One region of the Nostoc sp. FACHB-133 genome, then DNA from elsewhere that is predicted to be linked to it. Evidence: riboswitches for the same ligand, from Rfam matches in the RefSeq annotation. Region 1 holds a riboswitch; each other region holds the start of a gene.

Region 1 (3,284 bases):
GTTTGAGCCAACAAACGAGTGTAAAGTTGAGTCAGTCGGAATCCGACACTGTACCAACTAAAGGCGATTTCTGTCCGTTGTCGAGCCGCTTCACCTAATTGATCTCGCCAAGCTGGGTTGACAAGAATGCGGTCTATAGCAGCAGCAAAAGCTACTTCATCTTTAGGAGGTGCAAGTAATCCTGTAACTTCTGGTACAACAGTAAACTGCAACCCGCCAACATCACTAGCTACGACTGGTGTCTGACTAGCCATTGCCTCAATAGCAACTAAACCAAAAGGTTCATAGTGGCTAGGGACTACGCAGACATCAGCGGCGGCGTAGTAGAAGGGGAGAGCAGTTTCATCTAGGCGACCAGCAAAAGTTGTACAATTTTCTAATCCGAGTTCAGTCACGATGCTAGCAATGCGATCGCGTTCTATTCCATCACTCTGACCGGGACGGCTACCACCACCAATCACTAACTGAAGGTTAGCTTCACCTCTTAAACTAGACTTGGAAACGGCTCTTACTAAGGTTTCAATTCCTTTACGGCGGTCAAAGCGACCAACATAGAGAACCATTTTGGCATCTGGGGCAATTCCCAACTTTTCTCGCGCCGCAGTTCGCTGAATTCCCCCAAATTTGTCAGTATCAGTGCCACAGGGAATCATTTCAATATTTCCCTTGCTGGAAACGAGTATCCGCATGTGTTTCTGTTCTTGCGGACTGGTTGCAACTACACAATCTATAGTTTCCAAGCAGGCTTTTTCTACAGCTAATCGCTGGGCTGCAATTACGGGAACATCACCAATACTTCTGTATTTAACGGCTCCTAAAGAGTGGTAAGTGTGTACCTGAATCAGGGGTTGGTGCTTTTTCAATTCCATACCCACCCAAGATGATAACCAGTAGTTGGTATGAATGAGGGAGTAATGGAACCCTTGGCACTGCTGGAATTGTTGAAATTCTTCGATGAATTCAGGTAGATGCTGGAACAAGTTATCTCGCCCGATAAACTCGGCTGGCCCAGCTTTTAACCGAATAGTACGACAGTTTGGGCTATGTTGAGCGATCGCAGCTTGTTCAGGATTACTACGACGCGTGAACATATCCACTTGCCAACCCTGCTGGGCTAAGGCATAACCTACTTGACGCACATAAACATTTTGACCCCCAGCTTCTTCTTGACCAATTTCAACCGCCGGGTCGCCATCAACAGAAATTAGGGCAATGCGATGTTTCTTATTCTGGAACATAGCTGATTTTCACCTCAAGGTAAATAATCCTGCCTCAAACGCCAGAAATCAAGATATTATTATCCTCTCTCAAGGCCGAGGGCAGGCACAACGAACCGCAAAGTTACCAGCCAAAGGACACTGACGAGAACAAGGCATTACTTGTTAAGAATGCTGCTCGTTCAGTCTCTTCTCAATGCCGACGAAGTTAGCTGACGGGCTAGGACTGAGAGATGTCCTTCTTAAGAAAGTTATGAGTTATGAGTTTAGTAACTTTTAACTCCTCACTATTAACTATTAACTTTCTTCAAAATACGCCCCAGGTTTGGTTCCTCCGCTCCGGTTTACCCTTTACAAATGTTTGTTGGGAATATAGTGGATTAGGCAGACTGATTTATTTTTCTTTAAATTTTTATAACCTTTAGTCATCAACTATGTCAACAGTATGAACAAAAAAATGGTGATGCTAATCACTTCAAAGCGTGTTGTAACTAGCTTTGAAGAATCAAACTGTAGGGGAAAGTTAGTGTTGTTGAGAAGCTCTCAAAAAGACACTTACTGATGTTGATTGCTACATTTTCTTTAGTTTCTGGGAATGAAATAATCTTGATAGTTTCAAAGATTTAAATATAGCAATGGCGTACTATTTTGCTAAACCAAGCATCCGACCAGGAAACCAGCAATGTTAAAATATCGAGTTGAGCCAACAGTTTGATACTTCAGGATCGTTTTTAATCCATTAGTACTTAGTTAGGATATCAAAGTATTAGATTTAAAAGTAACTTTTTTGAATCCTCTGACTAAAGATTTAAGTAATTACCATCAAAGTGTTGGCTAGTTTTCCCCAAAACAGCATTATTTTCTAAAAAAGGAACGGGGCTGTTACTGGCACTTTTGACAGGAAAGCCAACATTAATTGTATTGATCTGGTATCACCAAGATAATGTCCCGTTGCGATCGCAGAAGCATTAGCGGTAGTAAAAGTAGGAAACAACGAATGACTATTGATAAAACTTACACCCTGTTGGCGAATTTCATAAAGATTAGGGGTTTCAGTTAGCATTAACTTTACTAGGTCGCAATCTATTAGTAATAAAAATTATTATATTGTATTGAGGTCTTGTCTTAGCAAACCCTGAAACTGTCAATACAGTAACAAGTGTCACTGTATTTATTATCAGAAAATTCTTATATATGCTTAAGTAAAATCATCTAATTGTATCTCCAAATACAGGTATTTCCAGCTTTTTTGGGCTTTAGTATTTAATCAAATAATGTATAAAGTTTTATAGCGTTTTAACTAGAATACCAATTTTTTCATACCAAAATTTGGATGGCTGCTTGACCTTCAGTCAATTGAATTTGGCAATATCAATATTTATACTGGCTATGAAGATATCAACTCCTTGAAGTCCTATAAGTAAAGTTTATTGAATAATTGGAATATCTCTCCTTCATAAATGGTTTGAGAGCTAGAAACGTTTACTATGTTATTGAGTCGAGTATCTCAGTTTTGGGAAAATATCTTTTAAAGAATCCGAAAAGCAGCAACATCAGTTTGGAGATTAAGTATACACCTACCAAAATGAGATGAACTCGTTGCTAAGTCATGGTTAATACAAATTTAAAACTGAGATTTAAACCCGTTTCTCACAGTTGGGTTGCTCTGCATCCACAGCCTAAAGGAGTAATTCAATTTATTGCAGGGGCTTTCTTTGGTACATTTGGCCCCATGCTTTTTTATCGCTATCTACTTCAGTCTTTATTTAATCAGGGATACACGATTATTCTTCTGCCGTTTAATTTTACTTTTAACCATTATGTAGAAGCTGGTTTTTTGATGAGAGAGCAGTATGAGATTTTGCCAGAGCTTGTAAGGATGGCAAGTGTTGAGGGATATGATTATGAAGCCTATCTAGATGATAAAAACTTTTCTTGGATTGGACATAGCCTTGGCTGTAAATATATTTCCCTGTTAGAAGGATTTACTGCTCTGCCGGATGATATTCAAAAAAGAGAAACTTTTATTCGGAATCTGCTATCTCATACTTCAGATAAGTCCCAAAT
Region 2 (3,284 bases), on a different contig from region 1:
TTCCTGACAACCTTCCGAAACAACCAGGAGAACACTCAACATTCTTATGGCGATCGAGAAGTATCTGGTTAATGACACAAGCAGCACGGTGGGGACAAATTAAGGAATTCCCCAAAAATGCGGAGAAACTAGCCGGACAAGGCTGGAGAACAGATTTATATCGAGAGATAGCATCTGAAATGGGCATCGAGTGTCCCAAGGATGATTACAAAATCGAACCACCAGAGGTATTTATAGATAAGAAAGGCTTCGATCCCAGCGATCCTGTGGGTTATCTGAATAGTTTTGCTATCAGGGCTAACGCTCCCACTAACTTTTTCATGTCTTAAATCCCAACTTTAAATCTTGACCTTGGCAATTTTAGATTTTAGATTTTCGGTACAAATCGCGGTTAATCCAAAATTGATTGACTAAATTATTTCGGGAGCCTTTGATGATGGAATATACCTCATTACCTATTAATACCCAGACAGGAGTTCTGCCCCGCACTGGATTTTTAGAAATTGAAAATTTAGTCAAGTCTTATCCGACACCTGATAAAGATAACTTTGTCGTTTTAGATGGAGTTAATCTAACGATTGGTGAAGATGAATATATTTCTGTAATTGGTCACTCTGGTTGTGGGAAATCAACTCTATTAAAGATAGTAGCTGGTTTAGAAAAAGCCACTTCCGGATCAGTTCGGCTTGATGGCAAAGAAATCCGTCAACCAGGAGCCGAAAGGATGATGGTATTTCAAAACTATTCATTGTTGCCTTGGTTAACCGTGCGAGAGAATATCCGTTTAGCTGTGGATGAAGTGCTAAAAAATGCTAATCGGGCTGAAAAAATCAGCATTGTAAATGAACACTTGGCAATGGTAAACTTGACGGCGGCAGCTGACAAATATCCTGATGAAATCTCTGGAGGGATGAAACAAAGAGTAGGTATTGCCAGAGCCTTAGCAATTCGTCCCAAAATGTTGCTGATGGATGAACCTTTTGGGGCACTAGATGCGCTAACTCGCGGCAAATTGCAACGGCAGGTATTGGATATTTGGGAAAACCATCGGCAAGCAGTGATGATGATTACCCACGATGTAGACGAAGCAATTTATATGTCCGATCGCATCGTCTTGATGACCAATGGCCCATCTGCTAGTATAGGAGAGATTTTAGAAGTTCCTTTTGAGCGTCCACGCGATCGCGCCGCCATGCGAAACTCAAAAGAATATTTTGAACTCCGCAACCACGCCCTGAATTTCCTCGATCGATATTTTGCCCAAGACGAGTAAATTTAGATTATCATTTTTTTTAGTGGGTAGCCTAATTCAAATTCATCAAAGCTGAATTTGGAACGGAGGAACCAATGTTTGGGGCTAATCTTACGAGAGACACCTTCCAGTCTTAGCCCGTCAGCTAACTCCGTAGGCAATGGAAGGAACTCCCAAGATTTTGGCTGTAATACAGTTATTATTGGGGTTTCCTTGACTGATTTCAGATTTGCAATTTTGGTTATCGTTACTCAATCTAAAATCCAAAATTGTTCGACTAAGGATAGCCGAAGTCTAAAAATCTAAAATTTGTCCCCCTGCTTCTTTCTCATTACTAATTCATTTCATTGGGAGAAGTAAAGCTGTGAAAATCAAGCCAATGTTAGCACGTCTGCAAAGTGCCACAGGTCGAGATGACTTAATTGAACAAATGGTACTGCTGCCAGAACCCAAAAAACCTTTTTCTAAAAAACCTCAAGAATCAAAAGCAGTTAACTTAATTGTTGCATACAACGCATCTCCTAACAGTCATACAGCACTAGATATTGCTTTCTGGATTGCCCATCAAACCCGTCTAGCTACTAATGCAGAAGTTACAGTTCAGGCTGTTTATGTATTAGAAGACAATCAAAGCAGTCAATATCCAAATATCTTGAGCTTTCCACAACAGCCTTCATTAGAATGTCAAATTAGTGAAGTATCAAAGTCTGTTACACAGGTGTTAACTCAACCCAAATTGCAGACAGTGGTAACTCCCTTGCAACAAGCAGATATAATTCTCTGGCAAGCCCGAAGTCTGGCTGAAGAATGGCAAGGTTCTTTCAAATCTCATTTGCGGTTTGGCAGCATTTCCACAGAACTTCACAAAGTTGTTGAATCAGAAGCCGCCGATATTCTATTTCTCGGTTGCCAATCTGTTAATCATCCGATGATTGAAGCATTAGGTTATAATTTCCCCTGCGCAGTTTTGGGTATTCCCAGTTGTATTGATGAATAATCGCTGTTTAAAATTTCAGTAATTTTTATCCAATTGCAATCATAGATAAGTCACCTAAAACTAGGTGGCTTTTTTCGCTAATATGCAACAAATAAAACTTCAGGAGTGAGATGTGGACAACTGGCAAGCAATCCTTAGTGTAATTACATTTATAAGTGTCATTATTTTAGTGATGACCGAATGGGTACATCTCACCATCGCGGCATTATTGGGAGCATTATTATTAGTTTTTACCAACGTCATGACTTTAGAAGAAGCTGTTGGTTATATCGGCAACAGTCATGGAACACTAGGTTTATTCTTTGGAGTTATGGTGCTAGTACGAGCTTTTGAACCTACCAAGATATTTGATTATTTAGCAACTCAAATAGTACTCCTGGCTAAGGGACAAGGTAAGCGTCTATTACTCGGTATTGTGGCTATTGTGACACCCATCTGTGCAGTTTTACCAAATGCCACAACAGTAATGTTATTAGCGCCTTTAATTCCACCAATGGCAAAGGAAGTGGGGATAAATTTTGTTCCCTTGTTAATTTTAATGGTATTTGTTGCTAATAGTGCCGGACTCCTAACTTTAGTTGGAGATCCAGCTACCTTTATTGTTGGTGATGCTGTGAATATCAGCTTTACAGATTATTTATTGGAATTGAGTTTAGGAGGGGTAATTGCCGTTGCTATAGTAATTGCAACACTACCATTTTTATTTCGTAAAATTTGGAATACCCAGTTAGATAATTTAGAAGAACTGCCACATCCACAAATCAATCATCCACGAGCTTTAAGCTTTGGTGCAGTTATAGTATTTTTCGTCCTGCTATTTTTTGTCGTTGGAGAAACTCTACCAGTTCCGGTTTCGCCTGCTGCCGCAGCTTTGTTAGGAGCAGCTTTAGCTTTGCTGTTATCTCACCATAGCAAAATCGATTCAGTTAACAATATTTTGCGGGATGTAGACTGGAGTACATTAATATTTTTTATGAGTATTTTTGTGCTAATTGGAGGGTTAGAAAAAACAGGTGTAATTAATGGTTTATCAGG
Region 3 (3,284 bases), on a different contig from region 1:
CTCTGTTTTCTGGTGGTTGCTTGTCAAAGTAACCTCGGAAATCGCGCCCAAAGGCTTCTAAAGCACCATCGCCATATTTTTCTTGATACTCATACCATGGGCGCAGCCCAAAATCCCACATGGCTTTGTTCATCGTCATGGCGTTACCGTGGCGGTGAATGGTCATTGCTGCACACAAGGGGGCGTGACGTGCGCCTTCTGCACCAATTCTGGCGTTGGTGACGGCACCAGATACTACGGGTGAAGCATCTAGGCGACCAAAAATTAAACCGTCGCGGGAGGTGGCCCAGCTAGCCTCGCGGTTGAGTGTGACGTTCAAACCATATTTGCGGAAGAAGCCTTTTTTCCAGGCGATCGCAAATGGCGCACAATCATTAACGGGAACGTAACCAATGGTGAGATCGGATTTTTCTAAGTCTTGCGATCTAACTACTGGTTGTACAGCCAAGGCTTCTTCTGTTAGCCCTTTGGCGGATCTATCTCCTGAAATTCCACAGGAGGACAGCGCTATCCCAGTTGTGGTTGCTCCTATTCCCTTAATAAAATCTCGTCGAGTCCAGTTTATATCACCCATTTTTATAGCTCCATTTGTGATGAATTGCTCACGCAGAAGCGCAGAGTTTGGTTACATCTTGCTGTTTTGATCGCAGTCGAATTTTGTTAGTTGGAAGTTTTCGGACGATGGGTTACTAATTCTTCGAGTTTGCCCACGGCGTAATCCAAAACTAACCCGGTTAAGCCAATTATGAATACAGCTAAAAAGACTGAACTCAGGTTTAAACGACTCCATTCATCCCAGACGAAAAAGCCGATACCAATACCACCTGTAAGCATTTCCACAGCAACGATTACTAGCCAAGCTATACCTAAACTAATCCGTAAACCTGTAAAAATATACGGTAAACTTGCAGGCCAAATTATTTTGGTAATCCGTCTCCAACGGGGCATTTCTAGCACTTGTGCCACATCTAAATAATCTTTGGGAACACTAGAAACTCCTAAAGCGGTATTAATAATTGTCGGCCATAAGGAGGTAATGAAAATGACAAAAATGGCTGAAGGATCTGCTAAATTGAAAATTGCTAAGGCGATAGGAAGCCAAGCTAAGGGTGATACGGGTTTAAAAATTTGAATGATCGGATTAAGCGCTAGCATTGCCGATCTAGACATCCCAATTAAAAACCCCACAGGAATCGCTACTACTGCTCCTAACAAAAAACCCAGTAATACCCGGCGCAGACTTGCGATCAACAACCAACCAATTCCCAAGTTCCCTGGGCCTCTTTGGTAGAAGGGATTTAAGATGTAGTCTAGATTAGCAATGAGTGCTTCTGGTGGAGTGGGCATTAATTCATGGTTGGCAAGTGCAATAATCCACCACAGCACAATTATTCCCAAGAAGCCCAATACTGGTAAAATAAATACATCTCTGAGGATGACAGGTTTTGTCTTTTTCCACGCAGCTTGTGTTGCGATCGCAGCGATCGCAGCCAAATTTAGTTGAAATATCATTTACGACCTCAACAGATTTAAGTGCAGGTACAAAGAATCCGAGCAGTACCAGCCTTGGACACCGATGAGATCGGAACATTATAAAAATGCCGTCTCTTCAGTCTCCTCCCAATGCCTACGAAGTTAGCTGACGGGCTAGGGCTGAGAGATGCCCTTCTTTTAAAGTGTTGAGTACCAAGTGCTGTTAGCGGTAGCGGGGCGTTTAGCCCATGCTGAGTTAACTCTTCACTTCTCACTTTTAACTCTTCACTTTCTATAAGATACGCCCCACAATTTGGTTCCTCCGCTCCAGCGTTATGCACTGTGACACGCTGAATTAGGCTGACTTACTCTAATGGATACTAAATTATGCACAATATAACATTGATGCTCAGTAAAAGCCATCTGTTCGATGATAAATATTGTTGATTTTAATACTGCAATTCGGCGTATCTCCTTGATTTTTGGGTATAAATAAAATTTATATTTTTAGTCTGTTGTAAGTGAATTACTTGCACACAAAGCTAAATAATATAGTTGAGTCAAGCATTAATCTTGTTATCCGCTTGCTTAATATTTCTTAACTTAAAATAGATTATACTGGAGAAATTTTAGATACGGAGAGTTAATCAGCAAATAAACGAATATGTAAAATCTATTTCTTTTGGTAGGTGAATTAAATTCATAAACTTGGTAAAAACCCACTGCACTCGCTAAACTAATTGGATATGGCAGTTTGCTCATCTATCTCCTAGCTGAATTTAACATAATGGATTTTAGTCAAGTACTGGCTGAAAAAACGGACACCATCATCGATAAATGGGTTGCAGCAGTTCGCAAGGATAGACGGATTGAAAGTGCTGATGACCTATCTTATACAGCAGTGAAGGATCATATCCCTGATGTTTTACAAGCAATGGTAACAGTGCTTTCAAAATCTCAGGATAATGATATTCAGTCGATAGTGACTGCTAGTTTTCAGCATGGAGCTATTCGAGCAGAACAAGGTTTTGACCCAGCAGAAATTGCCAGAGAATATCATCTGCTGAGAACGGTAATATTTGATGCCATACACGCAGATTTATTAAAGGGAACACCTGTAGATATAATTCGTTCTATGCGTTTGATTGACGCTATCATAGACGAAGCGATCGCTCGATGTTTTAAGAGTTATGTTGACGAACGCTTGCGAGAATTACAGCAGTTGCAATTATCACTAACGCTACATAATGAAGAACTTACCCGCTTAATGAGCGCCAATCAAGAGTATCTTTCGCAACTAGCCCACGAATTGAAACATCCTCTAACTTCCATTATTGGTTACTCGGATCTGTTTTTACGCCAACAACGACGCAATACACAGATAAAAGACACCTCAACCAATTTAGAACATATTGAGAGGGTACTACGTAACGGTAGACAATTACTCCACCTAATTAACGATGTATTAGAACTTTCGCGCTATGAAGCAGGACAGATAAAACTTCAACTAGCACCCACAGATGTGCCTGAATTAATCAATAATATCTGTGAAATGTTGGAACCTTTAGCTGCTGGGAAAAATTTAAAAGTCGTAGTAGATTGCGATCGCGCTCCCAAAGAATTAATCACAGATCCTTTTCAATGCCAACAAATTATTACAAATCTTATTAGTAATGCGATTCGCTATACAGAGTCGGGGACTATTATTATAATGTGTCAGGTATTGGAGAACCAGAGATGGGCAATCGCAGTTTCTGACACTGGAATTGGCATTGCACCAAAAAACCAAGCCCAGATATTTGAACCCTACT

What was found. A riboswitch is a leader RNA that binds a small molecule or an ion and turns the genes downstream of it on or off. The one in region 1 is predicted to bind cyclic di-AMP.
Region 2: linked by a shared signal. The riboswitch ahead of H6G86_RS05340 (universal stress protein) and the one ahead of H6G86_RS08340 (glycosyltransferase) in region 1 are both predicted to bind cyclic di-AMP.
Region 3: linked by a shared signal. The riboswitch ahead of ntrB (nitrate ABC transporter permease) and the one ahead of H6G86_RS08340 (glycosyltransferase) in region 1 are both predicted to bind cyclic di-AMP.

Annotation. Positions count from the first base shown of each region.
Region 1 covers NZ_JACJSH010000007.1:125,246-128,529, reverse strand. The annotation lists gene H6G86_RS08340 (glycosyltransferase) at 1-1,238, opposite strand, end outside; cyclic di-AMP (ydaO/yuaA leader) riboswitch at 1,400-1,614, opposite strand; gene H6G86_RS38585 (alkaline phosphatase family protein) at 2,080-2,280, opposite strand; gene H6G86_RS08330 (DUF1350 family protein) at 2,827-3,284, shown strand, end outside.
Region 2 covers NZ_JACJSH010000004.1:184,762-188,045, reverse strand. The annotation lists gene H6G86_RS05350 (ABC transporter substrate-binding protein) at 1-329, shown strand, start outside; gene H6G86_RS05345 (ABC transporter ATP-binding protein) at 437-1,273, shown strand; cyclic di-AMP (ydaO/yuaA leader) riboswitch at 1,313-1,424, shown strand; gene H6G86_RS05340 (universal stress protein) at 1,632-2,249, shown strand; gene H6G86_RS05335 (SLC13 family permease) at 2,362-3,284, shown strand, end outside.
Region 3 covers NZ_JACJSH010000004.1:188,586-191,869, forward strand. The annotation lists gene H6G86_RS05350 (ABC transporter substrate-binding protein) at 1-574, opposite strand, end outside; gene ntrB (nitrate ABC transporter permease) at 661-1,512, opposite strand; cyclic di-AMP (ydaO/yuaA leader) riboswitch at 1,610-1,845, opposite strand; gene H6G86_RS05360 (sensor histidine kinase) at 2,261-3,284, shown strand, end outside.